One region of the Mixta calida genome, then DNA from elsewhere that is predicted to be linked to it. Evidence: predicted binding sites of a transcription regulator. Region 1 holds the regulator's gene; each other region holds the start of a gene.
The links. Region 1 encodes LexA, which represses DNA repair genes until DNA is damaged. Its sites were predicted from a motif close to TNCTGTATGTACATACAGNA; they were not measured.
Positions count from the first base shown of each region.

Region 2: dinB (DNA polymerase IV) is a predicted target of LexA. The motif match lies at 2,540-2,559, and genes of this name have one in related genera.
Region 3: dinG (ATP-dependent DNA helicase DinG) is a predicted target of LexA. The motif match lies at 3,264-3,283, and genes of this name have one in related genera.

Region 1 covers NZ_CP026378.1:4,023,016-4,028,780, reverse strand. The annotation lists gene plsB (glycerol-3-phosphate 1-O-acyltransferase PlsB) at 1-2,307, opposite strand, end outside; gene C2E16_RS19165 (diacylglycerol kinase) at 2,436-2,804, shown strand; gene lexA (transcriptional repressor LexA) at 2,910-3,518, shown strand; gene dinF (MATE family efflux transporter DinF) at 3,622-4,944, shown strand; gene C2E16_RS19150 (CsbD family protein) at 5,169-5,381, shown strand; gene zur (zinc uptake transcriptional repressor Zur) at 5,615-5,765, opposite strand, start outside.
Region 2 covers NZ_CP026378.1:1,074,251-1,080,015, reverse strand. The annotation lists gene C2E16_RS05045 (hypothetical protein) at 1-232, opposite strand, end outside; gene C2E16_RS05040 (hypothetical protein) at 241-1,110, opposite strand; gene dinB (DNA polymerase IV) at 1,470-2,525, opposite strand; gene dpaA (peptidoglycan meso-diaminopimelic acid protein amidase) at 2,779-3,516, shown strand; gene C2E16_RS05025 (class II glutamine amidotransferase) at 3,487-4,254, opposite strand; gene lpcA (D-sedoheptulose 7-phosphate isomerase) at 4,432-5,013, opposite strand; gene fadE (acyl-CoA dehydrogenase FadE) at 5,236-5,765, shown strand, end outside.
Region 3 covers NZ_CP026378.1:1,495,269-1,501,033, reverse strand. The annotation lists gene ybiB (DNA-binding protein YbiB) at 91-1,068, opposite strand; gene dinG (ATP-dependent DNA helicase DinG) at 1,072-3,240, opposite strand; gene C2E16_RS07100 (GNAT family N-acetyltransferase) at 3,358-3,879, opposite strand; gene C2E16_RS07095 (XRE family transcriptional regulator) at 3,876-4,430, opposite strand; gene C2E16_RS07090 (MerR family transcriptional regulator) at 4,588-5,322, shown strand; gene C2E16_RS07085 (ABC transporter permease) at 5,510-5,765, opposite strand, start outside.

The DNA of each region.
Region 1 (5,765 bases):
ATAGCCTTCGTCACGTAGCGTCAGCACCAGGGTGGAGAACACCGCCTTATCGAAAAATTCCGGCGCGTTGATGCCGTGCAGTACTGACAGGCGCTGCGCCAGCGTGCGGCTCTCTTTTTCAAGCGAACCGCGGTTGATTGCCGGATTGGCGCTGAGGATAGAGAAGGTGATCGCATAGCGTTGCAGCGTTTCGCGCATGCCTGCCGCCAGTAGTTGCAGCGTGCGGAAACGGCCCGCGTTCAGGCGCATCATATCGCCTTCAATCACGATCAGCTGCTGGCGCGCCAGCTCCGCCGTCAGCGCCTGGAGCAGGTGCGGTAGCTCCGCTTTATCCCAGCGCAGGAACAGCTCGCTCTTCAACAGCGGATAGATCACCGTAACCTGACGCAGCAGCTCATCCGCCGAGATTGCCTGATGCTGTTGCACGATAGCGGCGATCAGCGACGGCATCACCAGCATGTGATGAACGTTATTGCGGTAATAGGTCATCAGCACCGCCTGCTCGCGCGGCAGGATGATGATATCGCCGATATTGTCCTTTTCCGTCTCGAACTTGTTCATGTTCAGCGCGTGTTCCAGCAGCGCTTCCGGCGTCATGTCCGGCACGGTCGCATCTGCGGAATAGGGCACATTGCGCAGCAGTTCGAGATAGCATTCCAGCTGCTCCAGCAGCTGCTCTCGCGTTAACGAGCGTTGACGCGAGGCGAGCAGGGCGGTCACGCAGAGGTTCATTGCGTTGGCGGCGCCGGCGTTATTGATGCGCACCATAATCTGCTGCGCAATATCGTTGACCGCCGGCGTCAGCCACTGCGGACGCTGCGCCACAATCGGATCGATCGAGTCGCGCCACTCCGGCACATGACGGTTGAGGTAGTTCACCAGCGGCAGCGGTTCGCCGAAGTTCACGTAGCCCTGACCCAGATTGCGCAGCTTGCTCAGGCCGCGCAGCATCTGCATAAAGCCTTCTTTCTCTTTCGCCGCGCCGCGCAGCTCTTTGGCGTAAGTGCCCACTTCCATTACGTGCTCATAGCCGATATAGACCGGCACCACGGTAATCGGGCGGTTGCCGCCGCGCAGCATCGCCTGGAGGGTCATCGACAGCGTGCCGGTTTTCGGATCGAGCAGTCGGCCAGTGCGCGAACGTCCGCCTTCGACGAAATACTCCACTGAATAGCCGCGGCTGAACAGCTCGCCCAGATATTCGCGGAACACGGTGGAGTAGAGCTTATTGCCCTTGAAGGTGCGGCGAATAAAGAACGCGCCGAGACGGCGGAAGATCGGGCCAGCGGGCCAGAAGTTAAGGTTGATGCCTGCGGCGATATGCGGCGGCACCAGCCCCTGATGATAAAGCACGTAAGAAAGCAGCAGATAGTCCATATGGCTGCGGTGGCAGGGAACGTAAACCAGCCCGTGCCCGTCCAGCGCCAGCTGACGAATGCGTTCGCCGCCGCTGACGTTGATGCCCTGATAAATTTTGCTCCAGGTCCAGCCGATAACGCGGTCGGTCAGGCGGATCATCTCATACGAGAAGTCGGCCGCAATCTCTTCCATCAGCTCAATGGCGTTCTGCTGCGCTTTTTCTTGCGAAATCTTCTTGCTGCGCGCTTCGTCTTCTACCGCCTTGGCGATAGCCTGCGACTGCAACAGCTTATTAAACAGATCGTGACGCACCGGCAGACGCGGGCCGACTGCGGCCAGGCGCTGACGGGCGAAATGGATGCGCGCCACGCGCGCGAGCTTTTGCGCGATGGTTTTATCGGTGCCGTGTTCGGTGGCCATGCGGCGCAGCGATACCATTGGCGAGAAGCGAACAAAGCTGTCGCGTCCCAGCCAGAAGACGGCAAAAAACTTCTGCACTCCGTTGAGCTCGCGCAGATGCGGCGTTTGTTCGCCCTGCACTTCGCGTCCCGGCGCACGGCCGAACATCACGGATACCGGCACCATCTGCACATCCAGATCGGGATTGTTGCGGTGCAGGTCGAGGTAGTCGTGAAACAGCTTCACCGACTCCTGATTAGGCACGAAGTAGGGGAAAACGCGCGGCCCGTCATGGATAAACACATGACGCGGCAGCAGGGCGCCGTCGATCTCCAGCGGCTCCAGCGGATCGGGCAGATCGTGCAGGCGGCACTGGGTGCGCAACGCCAGAAGATCGGCCTTTGAATCGTAAGGCAATACATACATAATGGGGCGCGACGTGTCGAGGCCCAGTTCCGCGACCGGATCGCCCGGAATCGCCTTACTTTTGACTAAAAATGTAAGTGGTAAATTCAATAACTTATAATAAAGTTTACGCCAACCTGACATAGACAACATGAAGCCTCTTGTTAGCAAAGCGCGGCAAGCATACCAGAAAGCGCATTGAAGATCTGTGGTGTTGCAATTAGTGCGGCACCCTGACATTGACGTTAAACATCGCAAAGGGTTCCCCGAACATGGCAAATAACGTAACGGGCTTGACGCGCATCATTAAAGCGGCTGGCTACTCCTGGAAAGGATTGCGCGCGGCCTGGCAGCACGAAGCGGCTTTCCGTCAGGAAGCGGTGATGGCGCTGGTGGCGGTCGTCGTCGCCTGCTGGCTGGATGTCGATGCGATAACGCGCGTGCTGCTGATCGGTTCGGTCGCCCTCATTATTATTGTCGAGATCCTTAACAGCGCTATCGAAGCGGTGGTCGATCGCATCGGCAGCGAACTTCATCCGCTGGCGGGACGGGCGAAAGATATGGGCTCCGCTGCGGTTCTGCTCAGCATCATACTGGCTCTCTTTGTCTGGGCAACCTTGCTGTGGGCATATTTGCGATAGCGCTTCCGCATTCGACAAAGTGTTGTTTTTTACACTGCATTCGGTTTCCATTCCGACAATACCTGTATATACTCACAGCGACTGTATAAACAACCAGGGGGCGGGATGAAAACCTTAACGGCTCGACAGCAGCAGGTTTATGACCTGATTCGCGATCACATTAACCAAACGGGGATGCCGCCAACGCGTGCGGAAATCGCTTCCCGTCTTGGCTTCCGCTCTCCAAACGCCGCAGAAGAACATCTGAAAGCACTGGCGCGTAAAGGCGTTATTGAGATGGTGTCCGGCGCTTCGCGCGGCATCCGCCTGATGGCGGAAGAGGAAAACGGCCTGCCGTTGATTGGCCGCGTCGCCGCTGGCGAGCCGCTGCTGGCGCAGGAGCATATTGAAAGCCGTTTTCAGGTCGACCCTAACCTGTTTAAGCCTCACGCTGATTTCCTGCTGCGCGTCAGCGGCATGTCGATGAAAGATATCGGCATCGTCGACGGCGATCTGCTGGCGGTGCATAAAACGCAGGATGTGCGTAACGGCCAGGTCGTGGTGGCGCGTATTGATGATGAAGTCACGGTTAAACGCCTGAAAAAACAGGGTAACACGGTGCAACTGCTGCCGGAAAACAGTGATTTTCAGCCCATCGTGGTCGATCTGCAACAGCAAACCCTGACTATCGAAGGCCTGGCCGTCGGCGTGATTCGCAACGGCGACTGGCTCTGAAACTGATGTGGCGGCTCCTCTGCCGCCACTGAATAGCCCCTGATTCATATTTATCCGGCGATAACCGCTGTGGCCTGTCGCCATACTATTTTCGCGGATTGTCATGCAACTCTTCTCTGCAACCGATAAAAATCTCTGGCGGCTGGCGCTGCCGATGATCCTTTCCAATATTACCGTTCCTCTGCTGGGCCTGGTTGATACCGCCGTGATCGGCCATCTCGACAGCCCCGTCTATCTGGGCGGCGTCGCCGTAGGCGCGACGGCGACCAGCTTCCTGTTTATGCTGCTGCTCTTTTTACGCATGAGCACCACCGGGCTGACGGCCCAGGCGTTCGGCGCTGGCGATAAATCGGGACTGGCGCGCGCGCTGGTTCAACCCTTGCTGATCGCCGTCGTCGTCGGGCTGGCTTTTGTGCTGCTGCGCGATCCGCTTAGCGCGCTGGCGACGCGCGTCGTTGGCGGCAGCCCGGCGGTGCTGGAGCAGGCGAAGCGCTTTATCCATGTGCGCTGGCTCAGCGCGCCCGCTACGCTGGCGAATCTGGTCATTTTGGGCTGGCTGCTGGGCGTGCAGTATGCGCGGGCGCCGGTGATTTTGCTGGTGGTCGGCAACCTGGTAAATATCCTGCTCGACCTGTGGTTTGTTATCGGCCTTGGCTGGGGCGTAGCGGGCGCCGCTGCGGCAACCGCGATTGCGGAATACGTGACGCTGGCGGTCGGGCTGGGCATGGTGTGGCACCTGCTGCGCCTGCGGCAAATTACCTTCTTACAGCTGAAGCAGGGGCTGCGCGGCGATATGCGACGCCTGCTGCGCCTTAACCGCGACATTATGCTGCGCTCGCTGCTGCTGCAGCTCTGTTTTGCTTCGGTAACCGTGCTGGGCGCGCGCATGGGCAGCGATATCGTCGCGGTTAACGCCGTGCTGCTGATGTTTCTGACCTTCACCGCCTACGCGCTGGATGGCTTCGCCTATGCGGTGGAAGCGGTCTCCGGGGAAGCCTTCGGCGCCAGAGATGCCGATAAGCTGCGGCGGGTCTGGCTGGCGGCCTGTCGGCAGGCGGGCCTGGTGGCGCTGCTGTTCGCCTGTGCCTACGCGCTTTGGGGTAAAGAGCTGGTGGCGCTGTTGACCTCGCTGCCAACGTTGCAGGCGCAGGCGGATCGCTACCTTCCCTGGCAAATGCTTCTGCCGCTGGTCGGCGTCTGGTGCTATCTGCTGGACGGCATGTTTATCGGCGCAACGCGCGGGCGCGAAATGCGCAACAGCATGGCGCTGGCCGCGCTGGGTTTTGCCTTAGCGCTGGCGACGCTGCCTTATTTAGGCAACCATGGCCTGTGGCTGGCAGTAACGGTTTTTCTTATGCTGCGCGGCCTGACGCTCGGCTGGATCTGGCGTCAACACCAGCGGCGCGGCGACTGGTTCACGATTTGACACATTTATATGCGGCTGCGCTTATTACCTGAATTAACTCGTTTTTAAGGGTAATCGACAGGTTTTTCGGCGTGTTTTCAGTTCATCTGACTGAGATTACGAGCAGAAACGCCGTATTCAGCTATCATTAAAGGGTGACAAACAAGGAATCAGCGACTGTTTTCACTGAACATACAGCGCTGACAGTCTGCAAGCTGTTAACACCTAAGGTAGAGGAAATAACGATGAACAGAGACGAAGCCGGCGGTAACTGGAAACAGTTTAAAGGTAAGATGAAGGAAAAATGGGGCAAGCTGACCGATGACGACATGACCGTTATCGAAGGTAAACGCGATCAGCTTGTTGGTAAAATTCAGGAACGCTACGGCTATGCAAAAGACGAAGCGGAAAAAGAAGTGAGCGATTGGGAGACACAAAACCGCGACCATCGCTGGTAAGTTTAAAGCCCTTCAGGAAGATGCTCCTGCCCCTGGCACAAGGAATGTGCCGCTCCCCTCTGTTTTTTTATCTTTTTTAACGCGGTCACGCTCTTTTCTTGCTGCCCCGTTTTCTGGTTATGTTTGGCATGATGAGGTTATTTTAGCGCTTACTACCCTTCAGACCGGCTTTAGCGACAAACCTGTCGCCTTCCCCCTAACGCAGCCATTACTGGCACCGCTTCGGCTGTTTTTTAACGCCCGCGCTTTTTGCTTATCAGCGTATGGTCATGATTACAGCTTTCAGGATGCTGGCAACTTTCGACATCTTTACATCCGTTGCACAAGCCGTGCGCTTCAATCACGCTATTACGCAGCGCAAAGCCGCTCTGCTGCGCCAGCGAC
Region 2 (5,765 bases), 1.4 Mb from region 1:
GCAGTTGCGTTACTGCCTGCCATAAGGAGAACTGCATCATGGCAAAGCTCAGCATCATCAAAAAAGCGCTGAGCACCAGCGGCAGGGCAAAATTAAATATGCCGACCGAGCCGGTCATCTGCTGATTAAGTTTATCCTGCACGGCCTTCAGCTGACCTGCCGAAGCCTGTTTGATCTCGCGATCGATCATCAGGCAATAGCGAAAACGCGCCTGAGCGGCTTTCAACAACATAGCTATCCTTAATACGTAGCAAATGACTGAATTGTAGAAATAATATATTTAGCGCTTGTACCCAGGTTTTGCGGATTACGGATGGTACCGGTTACGCCGCTTCCAGCAAAGGTGACGGTATTATTTACCGCAATCAATAATTCACGCAGTAGCTGCCGCTGGATGGTTTCTGTTGGGAAGCGCTTAGGATAGCGCCCTGCTTTCATTGCTGCTTTGACGCCAGCGTTAGATATTCCAGGGCTTTGCGCGCGAATAATTGTTTCTGTCAGTCGCTTGCGCTCGCTACGACTCAAATTTTGTAACCACTCGCTTACGTTACGGGGAGAAATCGCCTTCATGGCTTTATAGGTATCCAGGGTGCCTTTTAGCCCTGCTCCAGCGCCGGCTAATGAAAGAATATCCAGCGCGGTAGATGTCGCAACATACCAGTCCTGACTATCAAGCCATGCCACGTGGTCTTCATAACCGTTAGTCATAGCAATGACACGTCCGACGCCAAAGAAACATTGAACTGCTGTAGCAGTGCTACCCGCTACGCCTATGGCCGCAATTGCGCCTGATGTCCCTGCCGTAAAAGGCATCGCAGCCATGGCGGTAGCCGACAGGAAAGCGGTAACGATCAAGCCGCCACAGGCAAACGCGGTAAAAGTAATTTCAGTAGCAAGCGAAGGCGAAGACAGGGATTTTATGACTGCTTTTTGCGAGGCGGCCCCGTGTGCTTTGTCTGGTACTTTCGTGATAATAACATGACTCACCAGGCTTTGATTTAGGTTAGCAATACGGCGGGAAGGACGTACAAGCCAACATTTACTTCCATCGTCATAAATAATGCCGACCTGATAAAAATCACGTCTACAGTCCAGATTATTTGCTAACAAGCCGAAATCAATATTCTGACCACCAGCAGCCTGCCCTGTCTACCGGCCAAAATCGTAACTTAGCATGCCTTTTCCGGGTGATTGACCAGGTAAACTCATGATTGCTCTCCTTCGTTCCTTGATGAGAAAGATAAACCGGACCAATAATTTCCGTAAAATTTTTAACAAAGAGAAGCGGAGTGAGCAATAATTACTTAAACATTAAATTCAATTGTTTGATAAATAATATAATTTTAATCAGAATACAAAAGCGATATATAAAAATTAAATTCAGCCCTACAGCTGAATACGGCTAAATTTAATTTATTAAATTATTAGTTTTCCAAATAGATAAAATTTAACAGCAGGCTTAACAACCGCTACAGCCCCAGCACCAGCTGCCTTTCCAGCTGCGGATGCAACAGCGTGACGTGCAGCCCGACCAGCCGGACGCCGCGACCGCCGCGCCGCTCATCCCAGGTCTTTTTCGCCACCGCGATCAGGTCTTCCTTATTCAGGATCGGCCAGACATGCTCCTGGGTGGTCTGCTGGAAATCGCTAAACTTCAGCTTTACGCCCTGCCGCGCAATATGGCGATCCGGCTTGATTTTAGTCAGGCGCCGCTCCAGCTCGTCATAGAGAAAATCGATAATCTCCAGGCACTGCTCCCAGTGGTGAATATCCTCCGACAGCGTGCGCTCCACGCCAAGCGACTTGCGCTCGCGATCGGCGATCACTTCCCGTTCGTCAATACCGTGGCTGCGCTCCCAGATAACGCGGCCAAACTTGCCAAAGCGCTTCAGCAGCATCGCCAGATCGCTGTTCTGCACGTCGGCGCAGGTGCGCAGCCCTAAATCTTCCAGCTTCTTTGCCGTCACTTTGCCGACGCCCGGAATTTTCGCCAGCGGCAGCGTTAGCAAAAACTGCGGCATCTCCTCCGGCGTGATCACGTACTGGCCGTTCGGCTTATTCAGATCGGAGGCGATTTTGGCGAGAAACTTGATCGGCGCGACGCCCGCCGACGCGGTAAGGTTCAGCTCATCGGCGATGATCTGGCGGATTTCACGCGCCATCAGCGTCGCCGAGCCGTGGCAGTGCGGGCTGTCGGTAACGTCCAGGTATGCCTCGTCCAGCGACAGCGGCTCGATACGCGCGGTATAGCGCGAAAAAATCTCCCGGATATGGGCGGAGGCTTCTTTATACGCGTCGAAGCGCCCCGGCAGCAGCGTCAGATGTGGACAGAGCTTTAGCGCCATCGCCGTGGACATCGCGCTGCGTACGCCATATTTACGCGCGGGATAGTTGGCGGTGCTGATCACGCCGCGTTGGGTGCGGCTGCCGCCGATAGCGAGAGGAATATCGCGCAGGCTGGGGTTATCACGCATCTCCACCGCTGCGTAAAAGCAGTCCATATCGACATGAATGATTTTGCGCATACCCCCTCCGCTGACACTGGATAAGTATACAGCCAACCCAAAGGGATTCAATGGCACAGGGTAATGAATATTGCGGCGCGACGCCTGCCGCTACGCTGGCTGGCAACGAAATAACAGCTATTTATTAACCGGCATCTTGATAAAAAAACAGACAGTGATAATGTTGCGCAGCGATAGCGGAATGTTCCGATTATGCAAGTCACAGACGCCGTTGGGCGTTGCAGTTTAACCCCCTCATTACAAGGGAAAAAGAATGGGCAAAATCGCACTGTTGTTTGCGATGATTCTTTTGCCGGCCCTCAGCATGGCAAGCGCGCCGGACCCAGTGCAACCACTGGCGCCGGTCAGCAAAGAGTTAAAGAAGCAGTTATTAGGTACGCCGGTTTATATTCAGATTTTCAAAGAAGAGCGCACGCTGGAACTTTACGGCAAGATCGGCAACGAATTCCGCCTGCTCGACAGCTATCGCATCTGTAACTTTTCCGGCGGACTGGGGCCGAAGCGCCGTCAGGGCGACTTCAAAAGCCCGGAAGGTTTCTACAGCGTCAGGCTCAATCAGCTGAAGCCGGACAGCCGTTTTTACCGCGCGATCAATATCGGTTTTCCTAACCAGTACGATCGTCAGCAGGGCTATGACGGCAAATATTTGATGATCCACGGCGCCTGCGTCTCAATCGGCTGTTACGCCATGACCAACGCCTATATGGATGAGATTTTCAGCTATGTGAACGCCGCGCTGCGCAACGGCCAGCCGGAAGTGGCAGTGAGCATCTACCCGTTCCGCATGACTGAAAGCAATATGCAGCGTCACCGCAACTCTTATTACGCCAGCTTCTGGAAAGAGTTGCAGCCGGGCTACGCTTACTTTGTCGAACATCGCCAGCCGCCGACGGTAGCTGTCAATAACGGCAGGTATGTGCTGAACGGCGCGCCGGTCAGCGGCACCCCTGCCGCCTCCGCGTCATTCCTGGCGCTCTCCAAGGCAAAATAGTTGCCACTCGCCTGGCGCGATACGGTGCCAGGTTTCATTGCCGGTTAGCGGCTGAGTGGCAATCACCGTGACCACGTCGTTTGGCGTGGTCTGCTTCTGAAAGTCTATCTCCACATCCTGATCCAGCAGCTTCGCTTTGCCGAAGGGCGCGCGGCGCGTGATCCAGAACAGGTTGGTCGAGCAGTAGGCCATCAGATAGCGGCCATCCGACAGCAGCATGTTAAACACCCCCTTCTGACGCAGCTCCCCTGCCAGCTCGGCGATATAGCGGAACACCGCCGTCCAGTTGCCGGGCGTGCGCGGATAGCGCGTCGCCAGCTTATGCAGCAGCCAGCAGAACGCCTTTTCGCTGTCGGTCTCGCCTACTGGCCGAAAATTGCCGGTTTCCAGCTGACGATAGCCCCTGAGCTGGCCGTTATGGGCGTAGGTCCAGTGGCGTCCCCACAGCTCGCGGGTAAAAGGATGGGTATTTTCCAGCGACACCTGACCGCGATTCGCCTGGCGAATATGCGCCACCACCGAACAGGATTTGATCGGGTACTCCTGCACCAGTCGCGCAATCGGCGAGTTATAGCTGGGCTGCGGATCTTTAAAGGTGCGACAGCCTTTATTCTCATAAAAGGTGATGCCCCAGCCATCTTTATGCGGCCCGGTGCCGCCGCCGCGCTGTACCAGGCCGGTGAAGCTGAAACAGATATCAGTTGGAACGTTGGCGCTCATTCCGAGCAATTCACACATAGTCGGGGCCTCCGGCACGGTTTAGCGACGATTATAACCAATCAGACAGCGGCGGACAGCGGGAACGCAACCGCTATTTTCAGCAAAGGAAAGATAAAAGCGCCAGGGAAAATGCGGGCAGAGCCGCAGAAACGCCGCGTCGGGGATGACGCGGCGGCGTAATCGACCAGAAGGCGGTTACTTTTTCTCCATCTCTTTTTCGATCAGCAGCATCAGGATATGGATCACTTTGATATGAATTTCCTGAATGCGGTCGGCATAGCCGAAATGGGGTACGCGGATTTCGATATCGGCGCTGCCCGCCATTTTGCCGCCGTCTTTGCCGGTCAGCGTGATCACTTTCATCCCCTGCGCGCGCGCGGCTTCAATCGCCTTAATAATATTCGCCGAGTTGCCGGAGGTGGAGATGCCCAGCAGCACGTCGCCCGCACGCCCGACCGCCTCAACGTAGCGCGAGAAAACGTAATCGTAGCCGAAATCGTTGCTGACGCAGGAGAGATGGCTGACGTCGGAGATAGCGATGGCCGGATAGCCGGGACGGTTTTCGCGATAGCGTCCGGTCAGTTCTTCGGCGAAGTGCATCGCGTCGCAGTGAGAGCCGCCGTTACCGCAGGAAAGCACTTTGCCGCCTGCCTTGAAGCTGTCGGCAAGCAACACCGCAGCACGCTGGATCGCGTGAATATTCGCATCTTCGCTCAGGAATTTATTTAGCGTATCCGCTGCTTCGTTAAGTTCTGAACGAATAATATCCTGGTACATAGGGATGTCCTTTGGATGAGAAAGAGTCAGCGCAAGTTTACCGGAATGGCAACAGGCCGCAAAGCGTTGCGCTGTGAAGTGAGCGATTTGACCAATCATGCGGCCGGAGTGTGAGCCAGGTTGTAATTATTATGTTATGCAATTGCTAAACAACCTTAACTGCTCTAAATCTGTACTCAGACCAACAGGTCAGACCTCTTACTTCATACGGAGCGGTTCATTATGATGGTTCTTTCTGTTCTTGCGACGCTGGCATTAATCGGCGCGCTTTTCTGGCATCGCGTTTCGCTTCGCCTCAGCAGCGTCATTCTGCTGCTGTGGACGGCGGCGATGGCGCTGTTCGATCTCTGGACGCCCTGGATGCTGCTGCCGCTGGCGCTGATTCTGCTGCCGTTGAATCTGATGTCGCTGCGCCGCTCCCTGTTTTCCGCCCCGATGCTACGCACTTTCCGCAACGTGATGCCGCCGATGTCACGCACCGAGAAGGAGGCGATCGACGCCGGCACGACCTGGTGGGAAGGCGATCTGTTTCGCGGCAATCCCGACTGGCAAAAGCTGCATAACTACCCGCAGCCGCGCCTGACCCCCGAGGAGCAGGCGTTTCTCGACGGCCCGGTAGAAGAAGCGTGCCGCATGGCGAACGATTTCCAGATCACGCACGAGATGGCCGATCTGCCGCCGGAGCTGTGGGCTTATCTGAAAGAGCACCGTTTCTTCGCGATGATCATTAAGAAAGAGTATGGCGGGCTGGC
Region 3 (5,765 bases), 1.8 Mb from region 1:
TCGTCGTACGTTCGGAGTAAAGCGCGCACAGGCTATCGGCGCGCGCCGATATTAACGTTCACGCAGGCGTCAACGCGCGCAGGCTGATGCTCAGGGTGCCGGATAACCGGCGGCCTCCAGCTGCGCCAGCCCCGCTTCCAGCGATGGGCTGCGACCGCTGGCGACGTAACAACAGGCGATCTGCAAACGCAGCGACTGCGGCACAGGGCGCGCTTTGTCCAGCACCTGCTGGATCCAGGCAGCGGTGACAGCGGCCTCTTTGCTCTGCGGCAGGTCGCAGCTCTGCTCTGGCTGACGCGCCAGCAGCTCCTGCGGCTCCGCGCCTGCGCCATCGATCAGACTGATGGCCGGGCAGCGCAGCGGATTGGCGTAAACCTCGCCTTCGGTACCGTTCAGCAGCAATGCCAGGCCGCCGTGCGCGCTGAAAAACTTGCCGACGCGCGGAATATATTCAGGATGTGAAACGCTGGCGAGACGCAGCGCCGCCGCCTCGCCGAACGGCGTCATCAACTTGGCCAGCGTATGCGCGCTGTTACGCACGCCCAGCCGCCAGCGCAGCGCCAGCTGCTTCGCCAGCGGCGGGCAGAGCGTATCGACGGTGATAAATACCGGCTCGCCCTGCGCCAGCTTCGCCTGCGCGCTCTGCGCGTCAGCGACGGGCGCAACGCCCAGCGCCTGAAAGACCGCCTCGCTGGTCACGCGCGTTTCATCTTCGCTGACGCCATGCACCACCACCGGAAAACCAAGACGAGAGAGCAGCAGCGCCAGCAGCGGCGTCAGGTTGCCCTGGCGACGCGCGCCGTTGTAGCTGGGGATCACAATCGGCAACGGCTGGTCAGCGGGCGGCGTTAAGGTAAGCACACGCTCCTGTAGCGCGCGGTAAAAGCCCGCCATCTCCGTTTCGCCTTCGCCCTTGATGCGCATTGCGATCAGCAACGCGCCCAGCTCCAGCTCCGGCACGTCGTCATTCAGCATGGCGCGGTAGAGCTGGTAAGCGCTCTCCTCATCAAGATCGCGCGCGTGGTTTTTGCCGCGTCCCACTTCTTTAATCAGTTTGCTGTACTGCAACATTTAACGCTTTTCCTTTTTTCGACGCCGACCCGCCGGGGCCGTTTTAGCGCTGGGCGGCAGCGCTTTCGCCCCTTCAGGCATCGGCGGCTGCGCGATGGGAAACACCGGCAGCGCGTTCAACAGCCGCGCGCCGTACGCTTTGGTGAGCAGTCGGCGATCGTAAATCACAATTTCGCCGGTGCAGTGATGACTGCGGATCAGCCGCCCCACCTGCTGAATCAGAGTAAAGGAGGCGCTGGGCAGGCTTTGCACCTCAAACGGGTAGCGCTTCAGGCTTTTCAGCCACTCACCTTCGGTCAAAATTACCGGACTGTCCACCGGCGGAAAAGCGATTTTATGAATATGCACCTGCGTCAGCAGTTCGCCTTTGAGATCGAGCCCCTCGGCAAAGGATTGCAACCCGACCAGCACGCTCGCCTCGCCCTGCTGCACTCGTTTGCGGTGCAGCTCCACCAGCCGGTAGCGCGGCTGATCGCCCTGCACCAGCAACATCAGCCGCAGATCGGTCAGATGGGTAAGAAACTGCTGCATGGCGCGGTTGCTGGCGAACAGCACCAGCATCCCTTTATGCAGTCCCGCTTTGACCTGATGGCGAAAGAAATGCGCCATTTCAGCAATGTGCTGCGCTTCGTTAGCCATCAGCGGCTCGTAGCGCATCTGCGGGATCACCAGCTTGCCCTGTTCGACATGGTTGAACGGCGAGCCGAGCGCCACAAAGCGGTCGCCCACCTTTTCATTCAGGCCGGAAAGCTCCTGCAGCCGGTTAAAGCTGTTCAGCGACTGTAGCGTGGCGGAGGTGAGCACCACATGCGGCACCTTGCGCCACAGCAGCTTCTCCAGCTGTTCGCTGACGCGGATGCCGGCGCAGTGAAAAAAGAGGTGCGGCTGGCCTTCGCGCAGTTCGCGGCTTACCCACTTAGAGACCGGCGCGCCGGACGCCTGCTCCATCGACGCGAGCCGCCACAGTTTGTTGATGCCTTCAAACCAGCCAAAGGCGCGGTTCATTTGCAGCAGCGTGCGCTGCAGGCGTACCACGTCATACTGGCCGGTTTTCTCGCTGAGATCGTTCAGCAGCCCTTCCGCCAGGCCACGCAGCCCGTCGCTCAGCTTAAAGAGTCGGGCGCACAGCGTCTGCATCTCCTCCGGCAACTGCCCCATCTCGAAGCGATGTTCGCCCTCCTGCGGCTCCGGCGGCAGAAAGAGCGCCAGCATGCGCGTCAGTCTGGCGAGATGCTCGCGCCATTCGTCACAATGGGTTTTCAGCCGCTCCGGGTTCGCCAACGGCGGCGGCGTTTTGGGCCGAAACTGCGCCATGCAGGTTTCCACCAGACGGACAAAGAGATCGAGCTGCAGGCTGGTGAAGCCGGGCGAAATATCGGCGCTGGTCTCCAGCGCATCGCGCGCCACCTCCGGCAGATGATGTCCTTCATCCAAAACCAGCAGCAGGTTTTTCGCCGGCGGCAGCACCGATTCGCTTTCCAGCGCCGCCATCACCAGCGCATGGTTCGCCACCACCACGTCCGCCTGCTCGATCTCACGGCGGGCGACGAAAAAGGGGCATTCGCGATACCAGTGACAGTTGCGCGCCAGGCAGTTGGCCTTATCGGTGCTGAGTCGCTGCCAGAGCGCGTCGCCGATATTCTCTTCGCTGTGGTCGCGCAGGCCGTCCCACTGATGGCGATTCAGCGATTTTTCGAGCTTTTCGCAGATTTTGCGTTCTTCTTTGCTTGCCACCATCTCGTCATCGAGAAACAGCAGCAGGTCGCCCTGCTTTTCGCTATCGGTCGCCAACGCATTGAGGTTACGCGGACAGACATAGCGCCCCCGCCCAAAGGCGGCGGTAAATTTCAGTTCGGGAATGATTTTCTGCAGCAGCGGCAGATCCTTGCTGAAGATCTGATCCTGCAACGCCACGTTCGCGGTGCTGATCACCAGCGGCTTCTCTTCGGCGCGCCCGACGGCGATGCCGGGGATCAGATAGGAAAGGGTTTTGCCCACGCCGGTGGGCGCTTCAATCGCCAGGTGACGGCCGTCGTCGCCAGCTAAAGTTTTCGCTACTTCGGCGATCATCTGCCGTTGCGGCGCGCGCGGAATGAAATCGGGAACCTGCTGCTGCAGCGCTTTATACCATTCGCCGATCTGCGCTTTTAACGCTGCGGTTAGTGCCATCTTGCTCTCTTCCTGCCTTAATGACCTGTATTTTTACACAGTATGGCGCTGACGTCAGCCGCTTATCGGCGAATCTGGAAGATGGCTTCCGCAACCGGCGAAAGGTGCGACAACCCGTTACACGGTCAGCCGCTTATACATTACGGTCGTGGCGTCCATCGCGCCTTCTGTCGACTGCGCATAGAAAGGAATGGCTCCGGCTATCTCCCAGCCCAACGACAAATAAAGCAGACTGGCGACGTCGCCGCTGCGGGTATCCAGCACCATCAGGCTGCGCCCCGCCTCCTTCACCCGCTGCTCTGCCAGCTGCATCAGCTGGCGCGCGATGCCCTGACGCCGCGCGCGCGGATGCACCAGCAGCTTGCCGATTTCCGCACGATGGCGGCCATTAGGCATGTTATTCCAGAAGATCATTACCGTCGCCACCAGCCTCCCGCCGTCGCGCGCCACCAGCAGCAGCCGATCGCCGCGATCGAGGCCGACGAATGTGTCCTGCCAGAAATTTCGCATGATCTGCCGATCTTCAGGATCGATAAATCCCACGCTGGCGCCCTCTGATACGCAGCCCTGCAATACGTCAGTCAGGGCTTCCAGCTCGCTACGCGCCTGACCACCATCCATTACCTGATATTCAATCATCGACACACCACCAGTAAGTAACGCGCGCCCTCCGCTTCCGGCGCATGAAATGCCGAGGCGCCGTACAGATGGAAACGCAGCGTATCGCCCGCCTCCAGCCGCCAGCGCGCTCCGCTCGCTTCAATTATCAACACGCCCGCCAGCAGCCAGATATGCTGCTCGATGCCCGGCACCGGCGGCGCGTCGTACGCAATGAGCGCTCCGGGCCGCAGCACGCCTTCTATCATCTCCGCACGGTAGCCGCTGGCAGGCGGCGACAGCCCGCGTCGGATAAATCCCTGTTCGCGATCCTGCCAGACCGGCTGCTGCGGTGGCGTCAGGTGCTGCGCAACGTTCTCTTCCACTTCGCTCAGCAGGCGCGACATAGTTAGCCCATAGGCGACGCAAAGCTTATTCAGCAGCGTGGCGGTCGGGCTGATCTCTGCGCGCTCGATGCGCGACAGCGTCGCGCGGCTGATGCTGGTACACTTAGCCAGCTGCTCCAGCGTCCAGCCCCGCTCCTGGCGTAGGGTTATCAACCGCTGAGCAAGGCGTTGGTCAGTCTCGTTCATCGCTTTTCCCATATGAGAGATAATTTCTCCATTATGAGAATGCGCGCTTTTGTGGCGGCGATCAACTTGTACAATATAAAAAATAATGTACAAGTTGAAACGCCTCCGCTAAGGTTAAAGCAGACACCCGAGTCTCACGAACAAGCAGAGGATGTGCATGCCCCTATACAGCATCGGCGACGTCGCCGAACGCTGTGGTATCAACCCGGTAACGTTACGCGCATGGCAGCGTCGCTATGGGCTGTTGAAGCCACAGCGTACCGAAGGCGGTCACCGACAGTTTGATGATGAAGATATTCAGCGTATCGAAGAGATTAAGCGCTGGATAGAGAGCGGCGTCCCGGTAGGCAAAGTAAAAGCCCTGCTCGAAGGCGATAATGTTAACGTACACGACGGCTGGATGACATTGCAGGAAGAGGTGATGAGCGTACTGCGCCAGGTTCGCCCTTCCCGACTGCGCAGTAAAATCGCCGCCATTGGCCGCGAGCATCCGGTCGATGCGCTGATCGATCACGTCTTCGTGCCGGTGCGTCAGCGTCTGGGGCTCGATCAAAACACCGCGAAAGCGATGTGCAGCCTGCTCGACGGCGCGCTTATCGACTATGTCGCCTTCTGCCTGTGCGGCACGCGTAAAAAGGCGGGCAAGGATGCGCTGATGATCGGCTGGGGCGTCGAGGATCGCACCCGCATCTGGCTGGAGGCCTGGCGCCTTTCCCAGGCGGGCTGGCGGATGGATGTACTGGCGGAGCCGCTCGATAACCCGCGCCCCGAACTGTTTCCTGGCCAGCAGATTTTCGTCTGGACCGGCAAGAAGCTGACGCGCCGTCAGACAGAACAGTTCGCCCACTGGCATGAACAGGGTTTTTCCATCACGTTGCATGGTCAGAGCTAAACGGGCGAAGATCGCGCGAAAAATGACGCAATTTGCCTGGTCGCAAAGGGCGGTTCGCGCTATGATCTGCCCTCTTGTTTTATCTTCACAGGCAATACGATGAACTGGCAAAAATTTCTGGTCGGCACCCTTTTCTTTATCATGGCGATTGGCGGTACCGGCGGCCTGATGCTGGTAGGCTACGCCATTATTTTACATGCCCGCTAACCCAGCGTTGCAGGCGCTCGAAAAGCCGGTCCACCACCAGCGCCAGTAGCGCCACCAGCACCGCCCCCTGAATCACATACGCCGTATTAAACCCGCTCAGGCCGATAATCACCGGCGATCCCAGGCTTTTCGCGCCTACCGTCGAGGCGATCGCCGCGGTGCCGATATTGATGATGATCGAGGTGCGCACGCCCGCCAGAATCACCGGCGCGGCTAACGGCAGTTCGACGCGCGTC